3 regions of the Bacillus sp. BC08 genome follow, and region 1 is predicted to be linked to each of the others. Evidence: riboswitches for the same ligand, from Rfam matches in the RefSeq annotation. Region 1 holds a riboswitch; each other region holds the start of a gene.
What was found. Region 1 has a riboswitch for thiamine pyrophosphate ahead of tenA (thiaminase II). Riboswitches for the same ligand answer to the same signal wherever they lie in the genome.
Positions count from the first base shown of each region.

Region 1 (7,966 bases):
AAGAAATCATATGTTCATAGTGTGACAACATTAGCAACTCCTCACAATGGCACGACACTTGCGGATGGTAGTCTTCTAGTACCGTTCGTTAAAGATTTGCTCATTACAGCTGCAAGTTTTGGAGGGAATAATAATTTATCGTTATATGATTTTAAATTGGATCAATGGGGTATAAAAAAGAATGCTGGAGAGTCTTTTTTCCAATACACTGATCGTATTGTAAATAGTTCACTTTGGAAAGATACAAAAGATATAAGTCAATGGGATTTAAGTACAGATGGTGCAAAGGAGCTTAATAATTGGGTAAAGACACAATCTGATGTGTATTACTTATCCTATAGTGGACATGCATCACAAGCAGCACCTATTACAGGCTTACATCTACCTCATATAACGATGAATAAAGTGTTAATGGGTAATGCATTTTTCTTAGGTTCCTATGCAAGATATGAAGTAAACCGTCCATTAATTGATACTTCTTGGTGGCAAAATGATGGTGTAGTAAATACAAATTCTATGATCGCGCCTTCTTCTAATACTGTGGTAAATAATAATGAGATTTTACAGATGGGAAAATGGAATCATATTGAAACGAAAGCAAATTGGGACCATCTCGATATGGTAGGACTTAGTGTTTCAGACACGTTAGGTTTTTCTAATATTCAAGAGTTTTATAGAACAATTGCAGAAAAGCTATCAAGTTTACCGAGATAGGTAATAATAAAGCGCTCTCGATGGAATTCGGGGGCGCTTTATATTATATTGAAAGAGGGATTTGGTAGAAAAATATGGGGGGATATTATGAAAGTTCAAGTTGTATTATCAGGATATGGGACAGTAGGAAGAGAGTTTATAAAATTATTAAATGAAAAATATTTATATATAAATGAAACATATGGAATAGATTTAGTGGTAAGTGGCGTATTAGGTAGAAATGTTGCAATACATAATGAGGATGGCTTATCTATTCATCACTTATTAAGATATGGTGGCGGTAGCTCTGCAATTGAAGAATATATTGAACATCATCCGAAGGAACGAGCAATAGATAACATAAGTGGTACTGTACTGGTGGAATCGACTGTTACAAATCTTAAAGATGGAAATCCAGGAAAACAATATATAAAACAAGCGATTGAGAAACATATGGATATAGTAGCAATTTCAAAAGGTGCACTCGTTACAAACTGGAGAGAAATAAATGAAGCAGCAAAAATCGCAAATGTACGAATTCGATATAGTGGTGCAACTGCGGCCGCATTACCGACACTTGACATTGGTCAATTTAGTTTAGCTGGTTGCTATATTGAAAAAATAGAAGGGATATTAAACGGGACTACAAATTATATTCTTTCGAAAATGAATGAGGAAGATATTACGTTTGAAGAAGCACTGAAAGAAGCGCAAAGTAAAGGAATTGCTGAAACGAACCCAATATTAGATGTAAGTGGTTCTGATAGTGCTTGTAAATTGTTACTTTTGACAAACAGTTTAATGGGAACAGAAAATACGCTTGCAGATATACATATAAAAGGAATCGAACATGTTACAAAACAACAAATTCGACATGCTAAGGAACAAAATAAATATATTAAATTAATAGCTTCAGCATATAAGGATCAAGAGGGTAAAATAGCTCTTAAAGTAGAACCGTACGAAATAGATAAGGATCATCCGTTAGCAAATGTAAATGGGACAGAAAAAGGGATTACGTTCTTTACAGATACGATGGGGCAAGTTACTACAATTGGTGGCGCTTCCAATCCACGCGGAGCCGCAGCAGCAGCTTTAAAAGATATTATTAACTTATATCGTAAAGATTTGTACCGTATTAATGAGGAGTAAAATCCACCATTGATTATTAGCCTTTATTTTATAAGACCGTACCGCCCTTTATAAAAAATACATATGTAGTGGACCTTTTGAGAATGAAATAAATATGCAAAAATAATTGTAGGGGGTAAGGAATTGTTTAAAGATTTTAAAGTTGTCAAAGATCGTCCTGTTTATATTCAATTGAAAGATTATTTGAAAAAGATGATTATGAAAGGGCATTTGCTCGGTGATCAAAAAATTCCTTCAACGAGGGAACTTAGTGAATTACTAAGTGTGAGCAGAAATACGGTGCTCGCTGCTTATGCAGATTTAGAGCAAGAAGGACTCATTTATGCAGTTAAAGGAAAAGGGAATTTTATTGCGAAGGTTGATATTTCAAACACTTCGTCTGTTGAAATAGATTGGAAAAATAAACTTAATACAGTTACCTTATTAGCGGATGAATTAGATTTAATGAAACATGGTGTTCGCTGGGAAAAGGGAATGATTGTTTTTAATAGCATTGCTCCAGACGAAAAGCTATTTGATGTGGAAAATTTCAAAAGAGCTTTTCTTACTCGTATGTCCATTGAAGGTGATGTCGTATTAAATTACGGATATGCAAAAGGTTATAGACCGTTAATGAATTATCTACTTCATTATATGGAAATGAAAGGCGTAGATATTTCGAACAAAGACATTTTAATTACAAATGGATTTACAGAAGGATTAGACATTGTACTATCCTCGTTATCAAAAAAATCAGGGCGGGTTATTTGTGAGAATCCGACCCATCATGCTGCACTCAAGCTTTTCCGCTTACATGGACTTGAAGTTCATGGAATGAATATGAATGAAGATGGCATCGATACGAACGAAGTGGAACAAAGTTTACGTGAAAAGGATTTTGATTTCGCGTATTTAATTCCTTCTTATCATAATCCAACCGGTATTGTCACGAGTTCAGAGAAAAGAACGGAACTGATGAGATTATTTTCAAAATATAAGGTTCCTATTATAGAAGATGGGTTTAATGAAGAGTTACGTTATTCAGGTTCACATTTAGCACCATTATTAACTTTTGCTGGTGCGGGTAATAATGTGATTTATATTAGTAGCTTTTCGAAAGTACTTTTCCCTGGTTTACGTGTAGGATGGATCATTGCCGATAAAGAACTGATTCATTATTTAGAAAGTGTAAAAAGAGCAAGAACAATTCACACATCTACTTTAGATCAAGCTGTTCTTTTTCAATATTTACATGAAGGATATTTTGAAAAATATTTAAAAAAGGCAAGGTCTGTTTATAAGAAAAAATATGAGTTAGCTGTTGGGGCGTGTAACGAGTACATTCCGTTTCAAAGAATGACCGGTGATGGTGGACTGCATTTATTTATAGAGTTAGAAGAAAAAATTCATGCCCGCACACTTTTGCAAAAGTGTTATGAGCAAGGGGTTACATTTTCTCCTGGAGATGTTTTTTACTCTGATGGAGGAGGAGCGAACACGTTTCGATTAGGATTTTCACGTTTAAAAGAAGAAGAAATAGTTCGGGGAATCAAAATAATTGGTGATACAATAAAAAATGAAATTTGGAGTTGAGGAAATGAGAATTGGCGTTATTATGGGGGGAGTATCCTCTGAAAAACAAGTATCAATTATGACTGGAAATGAAATAATTGCAAATTTAGATAAAAATAAATATGAAATCGTACCAATTACGTTAAATGAAAAAATGGATTTAATCGAAAAAGCGAAAGATATTGATTTTGCATTGCTCGCATTACACGGAAAATACGGAGAAGATGGGACAGTTCAAGGAACACTTGAAAGTTTAGGTATTCCTTATAGCGGCAGCAATATGTTATCTAGCGGTATATGTATGGATAAAAATATTTCGAAAAAGATTTTACGTTATGAAGGAATAGAAACGCCAGATTGGATTGAACTTACAAAAATGGAGGATCTAAATCTTGAGGAACTAAATAAGTTAGGATTTCCGTTAGTGGTAAAACCAAACTCTGGTGGCTCAAGTGTCGGGGTAAAGATTGTCTATAATAAAGACGAATTAATTTCAATGCTGGAAACTGTATTCGAATGGGATTCTGAAGTAGTAATTGAGAAATATATAAAAGGTGACGAGATTACATGTTCTATTTTTGATGGAAAACAGTTACCTATCATTTCGATTCAACATGCTGCTGAGTTCTTTGATTACAATGCGAAATATGATGATACTAGTACAATTGAAGAGGTTATCGAACTTCCAGCTGAACTTAAGGAACGTGTAAACAAGGCTTCACTGGCTTGCTATAAAGCATTAAAGTGCAGCGTTTATGCAAGGGTGGATATGATGGTGAAGGATGGTATTCCATATGTAATGGAGATTAATACATTACCAGGGATGACGAAAGCGAGTTTACTACCAAAAAGTGCAGCTGCAGCGGGAATTGAATATAGTAAACTATTAGATATGATTATTGAAACTTCATTAAGAGTAAGAAAAGAAGAAGGCTTTTAAGTAGAGGTATCATGAATAATTTTTGACAGTTACATGAAGTATGTTATGATGAATACAATACGAAAATTAAATATTTTATCCACTAGGGGGGCCTATTATAGGCTGAGATCAAATTGGAATTTGAGACTCTTAGTACCTGATCTGGTTAATGCCAGCGTAGGGAAGTGGGAAAGACATTGCTATTTTATGAATAAAAACTGTCAATTTCACTTTCTTTACGCCTGTAAAGAAAGTTTTTTTGTTTTACAGATTTAATAATGGTGGGTAAATACTTAAATTTCATACATAATTGGAGGGATTCAAATGACTTTTTCACAATCATTACGTAAAGAAGTAGACTCAATTTGGGAAGCTAGTTTTCATCATCCTTTTGTAAAAAAGCTTGGTGAAGGAACGTTAGATTTAGCTAGTTTTCGCTATTATGTGCTTCAAGATTCGTATTATTTGAGTCACTTTGCTAGAGTACAAACTTTAGGAGCTGCAAAAGCATTGGAATTAGAAACGACAGCTCGTATGGCACACCATGCTCAAAATACATATGAAGCAGAATTATCCTTACATGAAAATTTTGCGAAGAAACTAGGGATTACACAAGAAGAAAAAGATAATTTTATCCCTGCTCCAACTGCATACGCATATACTTCACATATGTATCGTGCTGCGTATGAAGGGCATTTAGGTGATATCATTGCAGCAATTTTACCTTGTTATTGGTTGTATTATGAAATTGGTGAGCGTTTAAAAGAGTGTCAGCCAGAAGAACCAATTTATAACGAATGGATTTCTGCTTACGGATCTGATTGGTTCCGTACATTAGTTGAAGAGCAAATTACACGGTTAGATACTATCGCTGAAAAAGTAACAGAGGCAGACCGAAATCGAATGAAACAACATTTTATTATTAGCAGTCAATATGAATATTCATTTTGGGAAATGGCTTATACATTAGAAGAGTGGCCAGCGAGTACAGAAGAGAAAAACGTAATAGGATAAAGAGAAGAGGTATCGCAAAAGGCGCATCAATCTAAGTGCGTCTTTTTTTAATTTATCCCGCTTTAATGGGCAGCCCGATTGACGAGGGCTGATAATCAGTGGGGGATGAAGAAAACCCCCACTGATTAAAGTTTCACTTTATAAAAATGAGCCCGTGGAAAAATAACCGAAAAATAGGTACATGAACAAGGTGCATCATCTAGTGATAGGTCATATTTTGTAGGTGTACGTATTGAACTTAGTTTATAGCGCTATTTCTACTTAGATTTAACGAACAGAAATATAGGAAAGCATTGAAAAGGTTGAAGTTTATAAATGGAGGTCATAAAAATGAATAAGTTTCAACAAGAACTACAAGCGTTAAGCCTTAATGATTACCAGTCTGGAAATATTGTGTATTGGGACCAGCAAAACCAATATCCATATTACTATATTGAAGATGCTGTTCGTCGCTGTGGAGGTTGTGGTGGTCGTTGTGGCGGTTGTGCGGGTCGCTGTGGTGGATTTCGTTGTGGTGGGTTCCGTTGTATTGGTTGCTTCGGTTGTTTTGGTTGTGGAGGCTGTGGCGGTTGTGGAGGCTGTAGTAGCTGTGGTAGTTGTTCTAATTGTTTTGGTGGTTTTAATGGTACTACTGATACAACTGGTACTATTGTAACATATGAATATTGATAGGAGAAAAAGGAATCCATTAGTGAAGCATTATATAATTTTTATAAAAGAATTTAATTAAAACACATATAGCATTCAAGTGAAAGAAAGATATTTAGATTTTTAGTTGTAAATCAAGATAAAATCGAAAAAGCAATGACTAGATTTAAAACCTAATCATTGCTTTTTCATATTTTTATCATCAAATAAGAAATCTGTTGCTTCTAGTTAGTGGGTAGCGAAAGAAATTATTACAACTATGTAAGGTTAATGTAATGTTAATCAATAGTAAAAGAATATACTTGAGTGTATTTTAAATAAGATTTAAAAGTACTGTTTATTTTTTTAATATTGGGGTAAGTAAAATTTTATTAGGAAGTGTATTAAAATGATTGAACTTAAATCTATTATCCATTCGTACAAACTAAAGAGAAAAATAGCAAGGGATTTATACGGAAACAGAGATGAATTGACACTGTTATTAAATGAATTTAATAACATGAAACACACAGTAACATGTGAAAAAAAGAAAAATAATATATTATCTCGTTTACAATTAATTTATCAGAATATGAAATTAGATAAACGGTATCCTCTTCCAATTACTTTTAATAGTAAATTATTGAATCGATTAGAAAAAGAATCTCTTCATTCTATTGAGGAAGGTATAGCATGTCTACAATTAATGTTAGATATAAATTATGAGAAAATAAAACAATATGGATCGAGTACAAGTAGGTCATTTGTTCCATTATCGCAGTCTTCCATTTGTCTTGCTGATTGTGTTTGTATAACTGGATTTGCATTAGGATTACTAGGTGCAATTACATTTGGAGGATTTATGGTATCTGTATGTTCAATTACATAATGGTTGATGTTTGCAAGAAGGGCACTGAATTAAGGTGTTCTTTTTTATTTCTATTGTAAAATTATTGTAGAGGTTAATACATTACATCATTCCTGTCGCAACAAAGGAGTTCAGCCCCAACGGTGCGTGTCAAGGGGCTGAACTTTGAGTGCTCTTCTTTAATAGATAAATATAATTATCAATCTCTCGCATTATACTAGGTTAATTAAATATATAGCTTGATATTTACATGTAGTGATGTAAACAAATCTGAATGGATTATTGCGATTCTAGAGATTGTAAAGCCATACATGGATGAAAAAGATTTTGAGCAAGTAATATTTAAAACTGTAGTCCTTATGCAAGAGGAATTGGATAGTAAATAAAATTGTTATTTCATTGTAAGTAAAAAGAGCACACATATAAGTATGTTCTTCGATAAGAAAGGTAGATCCCTATGAGCGGAGAGACTACATACAATATCGTATGTTTGTTTCTTTAAATATGAAGAAAAATTCAGCAAAAGGTCAACGTAAAGTCAATGAAAATTCAACAAAAATACTATTTGGTAAGTACACGTAAAAAAGAGCAGCTAGCAAAAGCTAACTGCTCATGTAAGAAAATAGGAGAAAAATAATCATGTGTTTACATTATTTACGGAATTTTGAGTTTTATTCAGGGGGAGATATTCATAAATTTTTAATAAACGATAATATCTATGCAATACACGGAATATTTAAAGTTTATAAGTGTAAAAGGAGGTATAGGTGGTATGGAAAAAAAGAATACAAGAGTAGTTAGGGTATTTATAGCAAGTCCATTTTTTAATGATGAACAACTTAACAGGGTAAAGAGACTAGAAAATGCGCTTAGTAACAATCCTTTTGTTGCAGATATTTTTTCAGCTAGGTTTTATCAACATGAACATTTAACTTTTGGATCTATGGAGTGGAGAACTGTAGTTTTTCATAATGATTTAAAATATTTAAGAAGAGCGGATGTAGTAGTGGCAATTCATGATTTCGTGAATGGGTGTGTAGATAGTGGCACGGCTTTTGAAATTGGTTACGCATATGCATTTCAAAAGCCTATTATTTTAATAAAAGAAAAAGAAAGTATACCTAACCTTATGTTAGTTGAAA
Region 1 is NZ_JBTGPA010000031.1:527,115-535,080, reverse strand. It holds gene ACXVYO_RS13430 (esterase/lipase family protein) at 1-714, shown strand, start outside; gene ACXVYO_RS13425 (homoserine dehydrogenase) at 802-1,845, shown strand; gene pdxR (MocR-like pyridoxine biosynthesis transcription factor PdxR) at 1,969-3,417, shown strand; gene ddlB (D-alanine--D-alanine ligase) at 3,422-4,336, shown strand; TPP riboswitch at 4,411-4,516, shown strand; gene tenA (thiaminase II) at 4,640-5,329, shown strand; gene ACXVYO_RS13405 (heterocycloanthracin/sonorensin family bacteriocin) at 5,660-5,998, shown strand; gene ACXVYO_RS13400 (homoserine dehydrogenase) at 6,366-6,845, shown strand; gene ACXVYO_RS13395 (nucleoside 2-deoxyribosyltransferase) at 7,597-7,966, shown strand, end outside.

Region 2 (7,966 bases), on a different contig from region 1:
CTTACAACCTACAGCTCCTCCTATTGATGTAATGCTTATGATTTTAGCAGTAATTACAGCCGCCGGTGCACTGCAAGCCGCTGGAGGAATGGACTACCTTGTTCATCTGGCTGAGAAAGCACTGCGGAAAAATCCAAAGCGCATTACATTCTTTGCTCCAATTGTTACTTATTTATTTACACTGTGCGCAGGAACTGGTCACGTTGCTTATTCTGTACTTCCTGTTATCGCAGAAGTCTCTCGCGAATCTGGGATTAGACCAGAAAGACCAATGTCAATTGCCGTAATCGCTTCCCAACAAGCAATTACAGCTAGCCCTATATCAGCTGCAACTGTTGCCCTTTTAGCAATGCTAGCTGACTATAAAATCACTTTATTAGATATTTTAAAAGTAAGTATTCCTTCTACCTTCATCGCTTGTATGGTAGCTGCATTTGTTGCTAGCAAAATGGGGAAAGAATTAAATGAAGACCCTGAATACTTGAAACGTTTAAAAGAAGGAATGATTCCTAAAATTGAAGAGAAGAAAGAATTTGTTGGTTTAAAAGGCGCTAAACTATCCGTTATCCTTTTCTTAGTAGGGACTTTCCTTGTCGTGCTTCTCGGTTCATTTGAAGCACTTCGTCCAGGATGGATGGTCGACGGGAAGTTAGTTCGTCTTTCCATGCCAAACACAATTGAAATGGTTATGTTAACCATCGCAGCTCTTATTATTATTTTCTGCAAACCAAATGTAGAAAGCATCGTGTCTGGTAACGTCTTTAAAGCGGGGGCAACAGCAGTTGTTGCTATTTTCGGTATCGCTTGGATGGGAGATACTTTCTTTAACGGAAACTTAAATATGATTCAAGGATCAATTCAACACCTAGTAACAAGTGCACCATGGCTATTTGCCATCGCATTATTCATTCTATCTATTTTACTATACAGTCAAGCCGCAACAGTACGTGCTTTAATGCCTCTTGGATTATCACTCGGTATTCCACCAGCACTACTAATCGCGATGTTCCCTGCAGTAAATGGATACTTCTTCATTCCAAACTATGGAACAATTGTTGCTGCCATTAACTTTGATCGCACTGGTACAACTGGCATTGGTAAATATGTTTTAAACCATAGCTTTATGATTCCAGGTCTAATCGCAACGTTCACTTCTATCGGAATTGGAATGCTCTTAATTTCAATTATGTTTTAAAGAAAAAGCACAAACCTACAATTGTAAAAGGTTTGTGCTTTTTTAATCAAACGTTTGTTTAAATATTTTTAACCGACCATTCTTCCATTATGTTCTTTACTATTTGTGTGAAGTTTCTTTTTCCTACAAACTCCTGTTTACTTCCTCCACTAACTTCTTCGTACTTTCATACGCAGATTCCGCTAAACTAATCGCAGAAATAACTGAAACACCGTCCGCCCCTGCTTCTATAACTGAAGCTGTATTTTCAATTGTAATGCCACCAATCCCAACGATTGGTGTTGTAATTCCTTGTTCTCTAAAATGAGCTAAACCTTTCGTTCCTTGAACTGCTTTCGTATCTTTTTTCGTACTCGTTGGAAAAACAGGGCCAACACCTAAATAATCAGCTCCGTTTTCAATTGCCCAGCGTGCTTCTTCAATTGTATGTGTAGATACACCAACAATTTTATCCCCCATTTTTTCACGAACAGAAGTAATTCCTTCATCATCTTGTCCAACATGCACGCCATCTGCATCTAACTCGATAGCTAGTTCCACATCATCATTTACAATGAATGGGACACCGTACTCCTTACAAATCGCTTGTAATTCTTTTGCGAAACAAATACGTTTCTCTCCCGTTAAAGCCCCTTCCCCTTTTTCACGGAATTGAAAAATTGTTATACCGCCTTCAAGTGCACCTCTCAACACTTGTAGTGGCTCCTTCGTACAATTGTTACTTCCCATAATAAAGTATACTGATAACAATCTAGACATTTCAGCCTTTGTAATACGCGACATCTAATTTCCCTCCTTACTATATAAGCTCAATCTTCCCATACTTCTCAATATCATCTGAAGTTGTATTCGCTAACTGATTTAAAAATTCAATTTGGAAACTACCAGGTCCCTGCTCCACTGTCTTAGCAGCTGCCAGTTCCGCAGCTACACCATAAAACGTTAATGCAGCTACTGCTGCCTTTACATAATCCTTTTCTACTGCTACAAATGCTCCTATTACAGAAGTTAGTAAACAACCAGTTCCCGTAACTTTCGTTAAAATAGGGTGACCATTTCGAACAAGAATCGTTCGCTCTCCATCTGTAACAACATCTTCTTTTCCAGTAATCACCGCAACTGTATTTAATTCATCAGCTGCCTGCCTTGCAATACTTACGACATTTCCATTTCCAGCACCGACGTCTACCCCTTTGATTTCCCATCTCTCATTAATAACGTTCGCTATTTCAGCTGCATTTCCACGGATAATCGCTAAATCAATTTCGGCCGGAATATGTCTCGCAACTTCTGTTCGATACGATGTTGCTCCTGCACCAACTGGATCAAACAATACTGGTACATTGTTCACATTTGCTGATTTACTCGCAAGTAACATCGCTTCTACTTCTTCAGGACGAAGTGTCCCCATATTTAATACTAACGCTCCAGCAATGCTAGCCATTTCTGCCACTTCTTCTTTTGCATACGCCATTACAGGCGATGCCCCTAACGCTAACAAACCGTTAGCTGTAAAGTTTGTTACAACAACATTTGTAATATTATGAACGAGCGGATTAGATTCTCTCACCAAATCCACTACTTTACTAATTTCTTTCATATTCATTCTTCTCATCCCCTAACTATAGTGATGGGAGATACACAAAAAGACACTTTGCGCGTACGCAAAGTGCCTGAACATGTGCTTTTACACTCTCCCTACGCTGGCATTATCCAACAGGTTCAAATGGTCAATGACGGATTAGTCATACTCTCAGTTTGCATCCACAAACTCCCATGTGTTTAGTATTCATCTACTTCAAAGTCTACTCTTATTCTAGTAAAATAACAAGTTCTTTCCTTTTATAGAATGATAGAGATCATAACTCTCCTGATTCAACCATTCTTCTCCTTTATATAAGTAAAACTCTCACACGTATATTTCATCACAAATAACTCAAACCGTCAGCAAGACTGAATAGAACAAAGATGTATGCTATATTTAACGTATGGAAATTTGAAAGGATGTTTTTAAATATGGCAAAAAGTATTGTAATTGCTGAAAAACCTTCTGTTGCACGTGATATCGCACGTGTACTGAAATGTGATAAAAAAGGGAACGGCTATCTTGAAGGTAGTAAATATATTGTTACTTGGGCTTTAGGTCATCTCGTTACATTAGCTGATCCAGAAAGCTATGATGTGAAATATAAACAATGGAATTTAGAAGATTTACCGATGCTACCTGAGCGTTTGAAATTAACGGTTATTAAACAAACAGGGAAGCAATTTAATGCTGTGAAGAGTCAGCTTCTTAGAAAAGATGTAAATGACATTATTGTAGCGACAGATGCTGGACGTGAGGGAGAATTAGTCGCTCGTTGGATTATTGATAAGGTTCGAGTTAACAAACCAATCAAACGTCTATGGATTTCATCTGTTACTGATAAAGCGATTAAAGATGGATTCGCTAATTTAAAACCAGGTAAAGCATATGACAATTTATACGCTTCAGCAGTTGCACGTTCAGAAGCTGACTGGTATATCGGTCTTAACGCGACTCGCGCTTTAACGACTCGCTTTAATGCCCAGCTGAATTGCGGCCGTGTACAAACACCTACTGTCGCTATGATTGCTAATCGTGAAGATGAAATAAAGAACTTCAAAGCTCAAACTTACTACGGCATCGAAGCACAAACGACGAATCAGTTAAAGCTGACTTGGCAAGATGCTAACGGTAATAGCCGCAGTTTTAATAAAGAAAAAATTGATGGCATTGTAAAAGGTTTAGATAAGCATAATGCTACTGTTGTGGAAATTGATAAAAAACAGAAGAAGTCATTCTCTCCTGGTCTTTACGATTTAACTGAATTACAACGTGATGCAAATAAAAAGTTCGGTTACTCTGCAAAAGAAACATTAAACATTATGCAGAAATTGTATGAGCAACATAAAGTGCTAACGTACCCTCGTACAGATTCACGCTATATTTCATCTGATATCGTTGGAACACTTCCAGAACGTCTAAAGGCGTGCGGAGTTGGAGAGTACCGTCCTTTAGCACATAAAGTATTACAAAAGCCTATCAAGTCTAATAAGTCATTTGTTGATGATAGTAAAGTAAGTGATCATCACGCAATTATTCCGACAGAAGGATACGTTAACTTCTCGGCCTTCACAGATAAAGAACGTAAAATTTATGATTTAGTTGTAAAACGCTTCTTAGCAGTTTTATTCCCAGCATTCGAATACGAGCAACTAACGTTACGCACAAAAGTTGGTAATGAAACGTTCATTGCACGCGGAAAAACTATTCTGCATGCCGGTTGGAAAGAAGTATATGAAAATCGCTTTGAAGATGATGATGTAACGGATGACGTAAAAGAGCAACTTCTACCTCACATTGAAAAAGGCGATACATTAACTGTAAAGTTAATTATGCAAACATCAGGTCAAACAAAAGCACCTGCACGATTTAACGAAGCTACTTTACTTTCAGCAATGGAAAACCCTACAAAATATATGGATACGCAAAATAAACAACTTGCTGATACACTAAGATCAACTGGTGGATTAGGTACTGTAGCAACGCGTGCTGATATTATCGACAAGCTATTCAATTCATTCTTAATTGAAAAACGTGGTAAAGATATTCACATTACTTCAAAAGGCCGTCAGTTACTTGATTTAGTGCCAGAAGAATTAAAATCACCTACACTAACTGGTGAGTGGGAACAAAAGCTCGAGGCAATTGCAAAGGGTAAACTGAAAAAAGAAGTATTCATTTCAGAAATGAAGAACTATACGAAAGAAATTGTATCTGAAATTAAATCGAGTGATAAAAAATATAAACATGACAACATTTCAACGAAGTCTTGTCCAGATTGCGGTAAACCAATGCTAGAGGTAAACGGCAAAAAAGGAAAAATGCTCGTTTGCCAAGACCGTGAATGTGGTCATCGTAAAAACGTATCTCGTACAACAAACGCTCGTTGTCCGCAATGTAAGAAGAAGTTAGAATTACGTGGTGAAGGTGCAGGACAAATCTTTGCATGTAAATGTGGCTATCGCGAGAAATTATCCACATTCCAAGAAAGACGTAAAAAGGAATCTGGAAGCAAGGCTGATAAGCGCGACGTTCAAAAATATATGAAACAACAGAAAAAAGAAGAAGAACCATTAAATAATCCGTTCGCAGAAGCTTTAAAGAAATTAAAATTTGATTAAACAAAAAGGTTCCTACCACTCTCGGTAGGAACCTTTTATTATTAATGAATAATTTTACTTCCTTTTGCGTTCTCAACAAACTTTTCACTCGATTTGTTAATTGGTGTTTTCAGTAATAACGCAGCTACAATCATAACTACTACGAAAGCACTTAACACAAGTAAATCTCGCGTTACGATATCCCATAGCATTCCGCCTACTGTTTCACGAATTGCACTAATTGCGTATGTGAACGGTAAGAACGGATAAATTGCTTGGAAGAACGCTGGTGTCATTTGAATTGGGAATGTTCCGCCCGATCCTGCTACTTGCAGTACAAGTAAAATGATCGCCATCGATTTCCCAACGTTTCCGAAAATAGAAACGAGCGAGTATACGATACAAACGAAGACTCCACCAATAAATAAACTAAATAACACAAACCAGAACTTATCGACTACGTACGTACCGAGCAAGAATATATCTCCCATCGATACGATAAACGCTTGTGAAAGACCTATCGTTAAGAATGTTAATAAACGTCCGAAGTAAATTTCATGGCTCTTATAATTCGCGCCCTCTTCGTGTACTTCTACTGTTAATAATGAAACCATTAATAATGCGCCTACCCATAATGCAAGCACTGTATAGAATGGTGACATTGCTGAACCATAGTTCGGCATCGCAAATAATTTATTCTCTTTTAAATTGACTGGATTCGCAAAGTAATCACTTTGCTTTTCAACATCATTTTTCAATAAGCGTATGATGTCTTTTATATCCTCTTCAGATTCAAAATCACGAATTTTATTTGCTAGTTCTTTAATCTTTTTCTCAGTTTCCGGCATGTCGGCCTTAATGTCTGTTAATTTCTTTTTACCATCTACTAAGCCTTTTGATGAATCTTCTAGTAACTTTTTAACATCTGGAAGCTTTTTGTCTGCTTCTTTTAAAATTTGAGATGTATTTTTAGACATACGTTTCGTACGTTCAATTGCTGTGTTAAAGTTTGGAACAATTTCTGAATCATATGTTGCTAAGAAATCGCCTAATTGAGCTGAAGCATTTTTAGTCGCTTCATTAATACTTTCTACGACCTCTTTTGTAGGCTTCTGTCCATTATTGATTAGTGTAGTTGCCTTATTTGTTGCATCTATACCTTTTTGAACAGAATTTTGTATTTTGTTCAATTTTGCAATTCCACCATTAAGGTTTTTTCCGCTATTTACATCTGCTAATACCTTATTTGTGCTTTCTAGAACCGGAATCGCATCACCAATTAGATTATTAGTAGCTTGTAGTTGACCATTTAAATCATTTAAAGCTACTTTTGTACTATCTAATCCATTAACACCTCTATTATTTACGTCTGCTATAACACCTTCTAAATTATTTTTTGCCTTTTCATATTCATTTTTCACACTATCGTATGCTTCATTTGCATCAGCTTTAGCTTGATCGACTGTGCTAACTGCTTTTTTATAATCTGCTACAAACGTTTCATTATAATCTTTTTCCGCTTGATCAATTAATCCATTTGCTGCATCTAATTTTTGATTCGCTACATCTGTTACATCTTTCTTTACTTCTTGTCCTGTACCGATAACATTTACAATATCTTTAATACCGTTGTTTGCATTTTCCATACCGCTTTTCAGCTTAGTTAAGCGATCCACTCGCCCTTGGAAAAAGCTTTGACCAAAATCAGTCGTTGCCGATTTTTGAAGTTCAGTAAATACATTAATAAGGTATGCAATACTATCTGTACGACCTTGAAGATTTTCAGAAACCGCATTAAGGTCTTGTTTTGCCTTTTCTGGATCAAACTGGCCATTTTGCAATCCATTCACAACACTTTTCCCGTATGCTGTTCCTGCACGTGCTGAGTTTAAAACATTATTCACTGTTTGATTAATGTTTCTTGCAATATTTTTATAACCTTCATCGTTCATCTTTGAAAGATCTGGGCGTGCTGGAAACTCCGGTAATCCCTTCATACCAGAAAGGTCTATCCCTGGATTCATTAAAAAGTTCGTAAAAGTATTGGCCTTATCCATTACATCTTTTGCTACAGTTAAATTATTTCTCATTGTTCCAGGTGCATTCTTTAATGTTTCATCATTGTTGGCAAAGAACTTATCTAAGTTCCCTAACGCTTCTTGCCCATCATTGATAACACTTTCTACAACTGGCAACTCTTTCTGAGCTACTTTTACCAGATCCTCTGCTCGAGTCGCATCATCTAACGCCTTATCCATTAATGTATTCATTTCTGGGAACTGCGCTTCTAACTTAAAGACAAGATCTTTTACTTTTTCGATACTTGGTAAGTTTGTTTCTAAATCGATTCCAAGGTCATTGAAGATTTTAAAAATCTCACCGTTCGCTGTTTTAACGAAGTTTTTACTAATTTCTTCCGTAATACCTGATGCACCTTTTGCTGTAATTTTCGGTGCAATCGCATTTACCTTTTCATTTACATAGTAATCAAGTTCTGGCTTCTGCGGATTTTCATCCAGAACAGTTGCAATCTTTTCAGAGAAATCTTTCGGGATTGTAATACTTGCATAGTAATCTCCGCGCTCA
Region 2 is NZ_JBTGPA010000030.1:100,693-108,658, forward strand. It holds gene ACXVYO_RS10160 (anaerobic C4-dicarboxylate transporter family protein) at 1-1,195, shown strand, start outside; gene thiE (thiamine phosphate synthase) at 1,319-1,978, opposite strand; gene thiM (hydroxyethylthiazole kinase) at 1,995-2,801, opposite strand; TPP riboswitch at 2,874-2,983, opposite strand; gene topB (DNA topoisomerase III) at 3,212-5,401, shown strand; gene ACXVYO_RS10180 (YhgE/Pip family protein) at 5,443-7,966, opposite strand, start outside.
Region 2: linked by a shared signal. The riboswitch ahead of thiM (hydroxyethylthiazole kinase) and the one ahead of tenA (thiaminase II) in region 1 are both predicted to bind thiamine pyrophosphate.

Region 3 (7,966 bases), on a different contig from region 1:
CCATCTCGAAGCGATTCATAATCTTCCACCAACAGTTTCATAGCTTCCGTTACTTGATGAGAAACGACGAGAGATACAGCAGGAGATATAATGCCCGCTGTATCACATGTCGCTCCGCCAAGCGGAATCGATTGTAATAAACAAGATAAACATGGCGTTTTACTTGGAAGAATTGTGTAAGAAAGGCCGTAACTCCCTACACATGCTCCGTAAATCCATGGAATAGAATATTTTTGCGCTATATCATTTACGATAAAACGTGTTTCGAAATTATCAGTTGCATCAATAATTACATTAACGTTTGTAACGAGTTCTTCTAATTCTTCAGCTGTTACGTCTTGAACGAGAGCTTCTATCCTTACTTCACGATTGATCTCTTCTAGACGTTTTTTTGCCGCTACAGCCTTCGGAAGGTTATTTTCTACATCACTCTCTGCATACAATTGCTGCCTTTGTAAATTACTCCAATCGACATAATCCCGGTCAACAATCGTTACTGTGCCAACACCAGCTCTTACAAACATCTCCGCATTTGCACTACCTAATGCACCTGCACCGATAATGAGCACATGCTTTTCTCTTATCTTTCGTTGTCCTTCTTCTCCAATTGGAAAAAATAATTCTTGGCGAGAATATCGATTATTCAACTACGCTCATTCCTTCTAAAGGACTACTTGCTGTCGCACAACGTTTACGTGCAATACGACCCGCTTCAAAGCCAATGCGCCCTGCCTCGATACCTAATTTCATTGCATATGCCATCTTAATTGGATCTTTTGCTCCCGACACAGCAGTATTTAATAACACACCATCCGCTCCTAATTCCATCGCAAACGCCGCATCAGCTGGGCTACCGATACCAGCATCAACGATAACTGGTACTGTCGCTTGTTCGATAATGAAGCTTAAATTTAACGGATTTACAATACCAAGCCCTGAACCGATTGGTGATGCTCCTGGCATAATTGCATGCACACCCAGTTCTTGTAATTTACGTGCTAATACAACATCATCAGATGTATACGGAAGAACGATAAACCCTTCTTCTAGTAACATTTCAGATGCCTTTAACGTTTCTACTGGATCAGGTAATAACGTTTTATCATCACCAATAACTTCTACTTTAATCATGTCGCAAAGCCCCGAAGCTTTTGCTAATTTTGCAATACGAACCGCTTCTTCGGCATTTTTTGCTCCAGCTGTATTCGGTAATAACTTATATTTTTTTACATCAAGTTTCTCTAATAAATTAGGCTGCTTTGCATCAAATATATCCATACGACGTACTGCGAACGTTAAAACCTCCGCCTCAGATACATCAATTGCCTTTTGCTGCACATCAAAATCAGGGAATTTTCCTGTTCCTAATAAAAGTCTAGAATGAAATGAAAATGGTCCAATGTTTAACATAATCAACCGCCTCCTACGAAAGTTACAATCTCAATTTGGTCTCCATCAAAAACAGATGTATCTGCATGATCATCTTTTTGTAAAATATCTTTATTACGCTCTACTACAACAATTCTGTTTTCTAACTCTAAATGTGTAAGTAGCTCAGCTACTGTTTTTACACTCTCTGGCACTTCAATTTGATTACCATTAATTTTCAAATTCAAACTTCCAGCCCCTTTCTAAACTGTTTTAGAAAGCAATGAATCTAGCAAGTGATTCTCCTGCTTTCCTTCTATTAAATCCGCCATATACTGACCAGAAACAGGACTTAATAAAATACCGTTTCGATAATGCCCAGTACAAGCATATAAACCTTTTATTTCTTCATGCTCTCCCATATAAGGAGCTTCGTGATTCGATTGTGGTCTTAATCCTGCCCATGTGCTTTCCCACTCTGCTTCTTTTAAAGCTGGCAATATTGTATATGCGCGCTCTAATATAGAAGTAATACTTTCTGGCTGCACAGTTTTATTAAACGTATGAGGCTTCATCGTCGCTCCAATTACGTAACGTCCGCCGCGCTTTGGTGCAATGTAAAATCTTTCTTGAAAAATAGGCGCCTTTATAAGTGGTTTTCTACTTTTTACCGCTACTACTTCTCCTTTAACTGGATATGTACCCCATTCACGGTGAAAATGACGCAGTAACTTCGTACTCCATGAACCACCCGCAATAACAACCTTCTCACATGTGATAATCCCTTCGCTCGTCACAATCCCAGTCACTTTATTATTTTCAATACGAATATCGAATACTTCTGTCTGTTCATATATATCAGCACCCGAAAATGATGCAGAATGTGCGAATGCTTTCGTAAGCTCCGGTGCAATAACATGACCATCTTTCGGATAATATACAGCACCTATAATTGACTCAGAAAGAAATGGTTCTTTCTCTCGTAAACGATCTCCCGTTAGAAAGTAAGAATCTTCACCTGTTTTCTGCTGCCAATCCATAATGTGAAGAATTCTTTCCTTCTCCTCTTCATTTTGGGCAATACGATAAATGCCTTTCTCTTCATACCCAATATCGATACCTGTTTTTTCACGTAAAACTGCTGCAAGTTGTGGAAATATAGCACGGCTTTCTCTAGCAAGTTCAAATAGTGGGTCATATGCATCCCATTCTGCCTGAACTCCAAGTAAACCAGCGGCTGCTTTCGAGGCTTCAGATGCAATTCTTTGCTTCTCTACAATCGCTACTTTATGTCCTCTTTCTGCTAGAAAATGTGCAACTGAACTACCAATTACACCACCGCCAATTATCGCTACATCATACTTCTTACACATGTTTTTCCGCCCACTTTCTTATTGATTCCTTATAAGATTTCGCTTTGCTATACGGGTTACTACTGCTTATAATCCCAGACATAACAGCAATACCACTGACGCCGTTAGTCAGAACATCCCTAGTGTTTTCCGTGGTGATTCCTCCAATTGCTGTAATTGGTATGGATAAACACTTTGCAATGTCTGAAACTTCTTCAAGCCCTCTCGCTGGCACACCTTTTTTACAATCCGTCGGAAATACATGACCATAGACGAGTGAATCCGCTCCATTCTTAAATGCATCGATCGCCTCTTCTAAAGAATGCACAGAATAACCAACATGCAAATAAGAGAACTTTTCTTTCACTGACCTTACATTTGCACTTCGATATCCTAGCTGCACACGTGGAATGTTTAATAAAATAGCAATATCAATTCGATCATTTATCACTATTTTTGATGCCGGAAAGCCTTTCTTCAAAAGACTTTCCACACCTTCATACAATTCCTTCGTACTTTTCTCACGCTCACGAATATGCAAATAATCAATCTCACTCTCAATTTGCATCGCTACATTCACCAACTCTTCGAATGTCATGTGGCCATTTGAGATTACATGAAGCTCATTTTTCATATTCATTCGCCTACTTTAAAATGTTTTCGAATAATTCATCGGCCGGAATGATTTCTTTCGTCATTCCTTTATCCTTCAGCCATTTATTTTGTTTCTCCCATGATTCTTTTGAATCCGATAAGAATGGCTCATCTTTCGTTTCCATCTTCTCTAATAAAATTTTCATACTTTCTTTTTCAACTTCTGGTACAAGTGGGAAGTTTTCTTTTTCTTGATGATTTAATAAAATATTTAATGCTTCATCTGGATTTTTCTTCATAAAATCATAGCCTTTTTTCGTACCACGTAAGAAGGCTTGTAACGCTTCTTTATCTTTTTTCAACGTTTTATCACCTGTTACAAATACAAGTTCATGATAATTTGGTACACCGTAATCAGCTGGATTAAAGTATGCTGGTTCATGGCCTTCATGACGCATAACAGGTACTTCATGGTTAATGTATGCCCCTGTTACCGCATCCACTTTTTTCGTAATTAGTGCCGGTACTAAATCAAAGCCAACATCGACTACTTTCACTGTATCTGGATTGCCACCAGCTTCTTTTACCATCGTTTTTAAATACATCTCACTTAAAGGTGTTCCAGAATATCCAACTGTTTTCCCCTCTAAATCTTTCGGCGATTGAATGCCTGCTGATTTCAGCGATACAACATGATTTAATGGTGAACGTACGACCGCTCCAATTGATTTCACTGGAATTTGTTCATTAGCTTTTGCCATGACAACATCTGGCTGATAATATAAGCCCACTGTTACTTTTCCTGCAGCTGCTAAAGTTAATGGGTCAGTCGGATTGGAAGGGAATTTAATATTCACCTTTACTCCCTCTTCTTTAAAGTAGCCTTTTTCTATTGCCGCATAAATAAAGCTATGTACCGCATTTGGGTACCAATCAAGCATGACCGTTATTTCTTTGTCTTTTTTACTCTTATCTGATGCTGAATTACTAGAACATCCAGCAATCATTGCAACTAATAATGTAAACACAAAGATGCGTTTTAAAAATTTCATGAATGCTTCCTCCAACTAATGAATTTCTTTTCTAATACCGAAATAAGTATGACGAAGAAAATAGCTAGTAATGATAACAATACAATGGGTGCAAATACACCCGCTCCGTCTAACTGCGTCATCATTCTTTTACTGAAATACCCTAGCCCAGCTTGTGCACCGAGCCATTCACCAATTGCTGCCCCAATCACACTAAGCGGAACTGCAATTTTTAAAGCTGAGAAAAAATAAGGCAGAGCAGACGGCAATTTTAATTTAAGAAAAACATCTTTTTTCGTTGCCCCGTACGTAACTAAAAGCTCTTCCCATTCTTTTTTCGTACTGCGTAGTCCATCATACGTATTGACCGCAATTGGGAAAAACGTAATTAAAACCGTAACAACAACCTTACTCCAGATCGTATATCCAAACCATAAAACGAAAAGCGGAGCAAGCGCTGTAATAGGAATCGTTTGTGAAGCAACTAATAGTGGATAAAATGCTCTCTCCATCCAATTACTCGCATTCATTAACATCGCTAGCCCTACCCCAAGTACGATAGAAATAGCCACCCCTATTAAAACAACGTATAATGTTGCCGGCAAATGAACTGTGAATAATATATCTTTTAGTTTCCATATCTTCATTACAATGGCAGACGGTGACGGTAAAATGTACATTTCATCTACGATTCTTGCGCCTACTTCCCAAAAGGCAAGTAAAATGCTAGAAAGTGTAAGAGCAGGTAATAGCTCCTTCAACCGCTTCATCATACGAGTACCTGCCTTTGTAACATACTAAGAAGCTCATCTTTAAGTGCTAACACTTCAGGCTCATATAAATCTTTTCTTGTTCGATTATGATCAAGTGGTACAACCCTCTCAGTTAAAGTAGTTATCGGTTGCTGCTCTACTACTAAAATTCGATTAGAAAGAAACAACGCTTCTTCCACATCGTGAGTGATAAATAAAATTGTTTTTTCCCACTCTTTCCATTGTTCAAACAGCCATTCTTGCAAAGATGCCTTCGTTAAAGCATCCAACGCGCTAAACGGTTCATCTAACAACAATATCTCCCCGCCTGTTAATAAAGTTCGAATGAAAGATACGCGTTGCCTCATACCACCAGATAAATCTTTCGGATATTTTGTCTCATATCCTTGTAAGCCAAATTTATGTAACAGTTCCTTTGCCTTTATTTGTGCTTCTTTCTTCTGTACACCTTGGCATTCTAGCGGCAAGGCCGCATTCTCAATAATCGTTCTCCATGGCAGGAGCATATCTTTTTGGGGCATATACCCTACAGGATGGCTCTTTGTTTCTGTCAACTCTATCTGTCCAGTACTCGCTTCTTCTAAACCTGTAATAAGGCGAAATAAAGTACTTTTCCCACATCCACTCGGTCCGATAATACTTACAAACTCTTTATCTTGTATAGAAGCATTTAATTCATTGATGATTGGTTTCTCATCATAATGAAAAGAAACATTATGAAACTGTAGTATGTTCTTGCTCCTCAAATCCCCACATCTCCTTACGATAGGACATATCCCAGAATAAATATTCAAATCGACTGGAATATAGGAAAATCTCCTCTAATCGATCTAGCTCTTTTTCAGACTTTCCAACTGCCATTTCATTTAATAAATCTATTAACCAAATACAAAGGTTACCGTATTCTTCAGAACTATATCCTTGAATCCACTCTCCAAAGAACTCATGATCTCTTGCTCCAGGAATATCATTTAAACGCTTTCCAATTTCCCAATAGCTCCACATACATGGAAGAAGTGCTGCTATTAATTCCGCAAGTGTGCCGTTTTGAGATACAGACATCATGTAATTTGTATAAGCTAAATTTTTAGCAGATGGTTTTGCTGACTCTATCTCCTCTATAGAAATTCCAAGCCTTTTTGCATACTGTTTATGAATCGTCATTTCTCCATTTAATATTCCATCAATTTGTTCAGCGAATTTCCCCATTACTTGTGGATTCGTTGCCTTTACAACACCAATCGCATATAGCTTTGCATAATCTAACAAATATAAATAATCTTGAATAATGTAATACTGAAACTTATCTTTTTCTAACGTACCATCCCCCATACCTACTACAAACGGATGATTATGACTCATCTCCCAAACTGGTTGTACAGTTTCTAATAATCTATCGCAAAATTTCATTTCCCTATCCCCTTCCGGTATGTGTATATAAATAAAAAACCACTTCTAAATAAGAAGTGGTTACAGCAAATAAAATTATAATTTATTCGTTGCTCCACTTCCCTTCGCTAGTATTACCTAGATCAGGTGTTATAAGGGTTAAGGATTATTCCTCTCTCAGCACAACAAGCACCCCTAGTGGTTTCAATATGAAATTTTCAAATAAAAAAGCCCCGTTTCTATACGCAAAGAAACGGGGACTCATTATTAGTGTCCGAATTGCTTCCCTACGCTAGCATAATCTAGATCAGGTAATGAAAAGGATCAAAGGCTTACGGCCTACTCTCAGCTGGCAACACCAGCTCTCCTAGCAAACTATGAAATTAACACTGTCAGTATAACATCGTAATAAGACATCATCAACTGTTTTAATTTTCTCAATTGTCAACAAAATAACGAAACTATATAATACTTATATTCTATCTTAGAAATTTTAATCCCAATTAATTGGATAAAAAGGAATTATTATCCTCAAAAAATTTATTTTTATATTGATTTCATATTACATTTATGTGAATACACCCACTATATTATATCTTTATACTATAATAAAATTACAACTATACAACTAGAGGAGGTCTCTATTATATGAATATGAAAGCTACTGCTTTAACAGCAACTACTATCGCAATTGCCTCTTTACTTCCTTCTATGGGAGAAACAAATGTACAAACAGCCAACGCTGAACAATTATCTAATGTGAAAATTGGATATGTCAAAGTCGATCAAGTAGCCTTACATACAAAAGATAACGCAAATAGCTCATCAATTGATACAATTCGCTTTAATACGAAAGTAAACATACTTGAAACAACAAATGGTTGGTATAAAGTATCTGTTAATAATAAAGTCGGTTATGTACAAAAAGATGCTATTCTACTAAAAAACAAACTTCAATCTAATAATCAATACATTGTTAATGCCAATGCATTAAACGTTCGTTCTGAACCTAATTTAGAATCTTCAATTTTAGATGTATTACCAAATGGGAAATTCGTTACCATTCAAGAAGAACAAGGCGAGTGGTATAAAATTTTACATAATGGCAAAACAGGTTACGTACAAAAAGCGTTCGTGTCTAATGGTTCACAGCCTTTAGTAAAAGGCATCACAGTTCAAAATAATACGAAATACACAGTTGCAACACCTAAACTTAATGTACGTAGCAACGCTAGTACAAATAGTGCACTACTTGGTTCATTACAAAATGGTACACAAATACAAGTAGTGGAAACTGTGGGAACTTGGTATAAAATTCGTTTTGGCACAGGATACGGATACGTGGCAAAACATTATGTGATGCAAAATCAAACACAATCACAAGCTCAAACAGCTCAACCTACTTCCATTCCAGCTGTGTTCAAATTCCCTACTCAAGGAAGAATTAGCTCAACCTTTG
Region 3 is NZ_JBTGPA010000034.1:329,235-337,200, forward strand. It holds gene ACXVYO_RS17780 (thiazole biosynthesis adenylyltransferase ThiF) at 1-647, opposite strand, end outside; gene thiG (thiazole synthase) at 640-1,410, opposite strand; gene thiS (sulfur carrier protein ThiS) at 1,413-1,616, opposite strand; gene thiO (glycine oxidase ThiO) at 1,632-2,741, opposite strand; gene tenI (thiazole tautomerase TenI) at 2,734-3,354, opposite strand; gene ACXVYO_RS17805 (ABC transporter substrate-binding protein) at 3,365-4,366, opposite strand; gene ACXVYO_RS17810 (ABC transporter permease) at 4,363-5,115, opposite strand; gene ACXVYO_RS17815 (ABC transporter ATP-binding protein) at 5,115-5,864, opposite strand; gene tenA (thiaminase II) at 5,833-6,528, opposite strand; TPP riboswitch at 6,611-6,714, opposite strand; TPP riboswitch at 6,775-6,886, opposite strand; gene ACXVYO_RS17825 (SH3 domain-containing protein) at 7,156-7,966, shown strand, end outside.
Region 3: linked by a shared signal. The riboswitch ahead of tenA (thiaminase II) and the one ahead of tenA (thiaminase II) in region 1 are both predicted to bind thiamine pyrophosphate.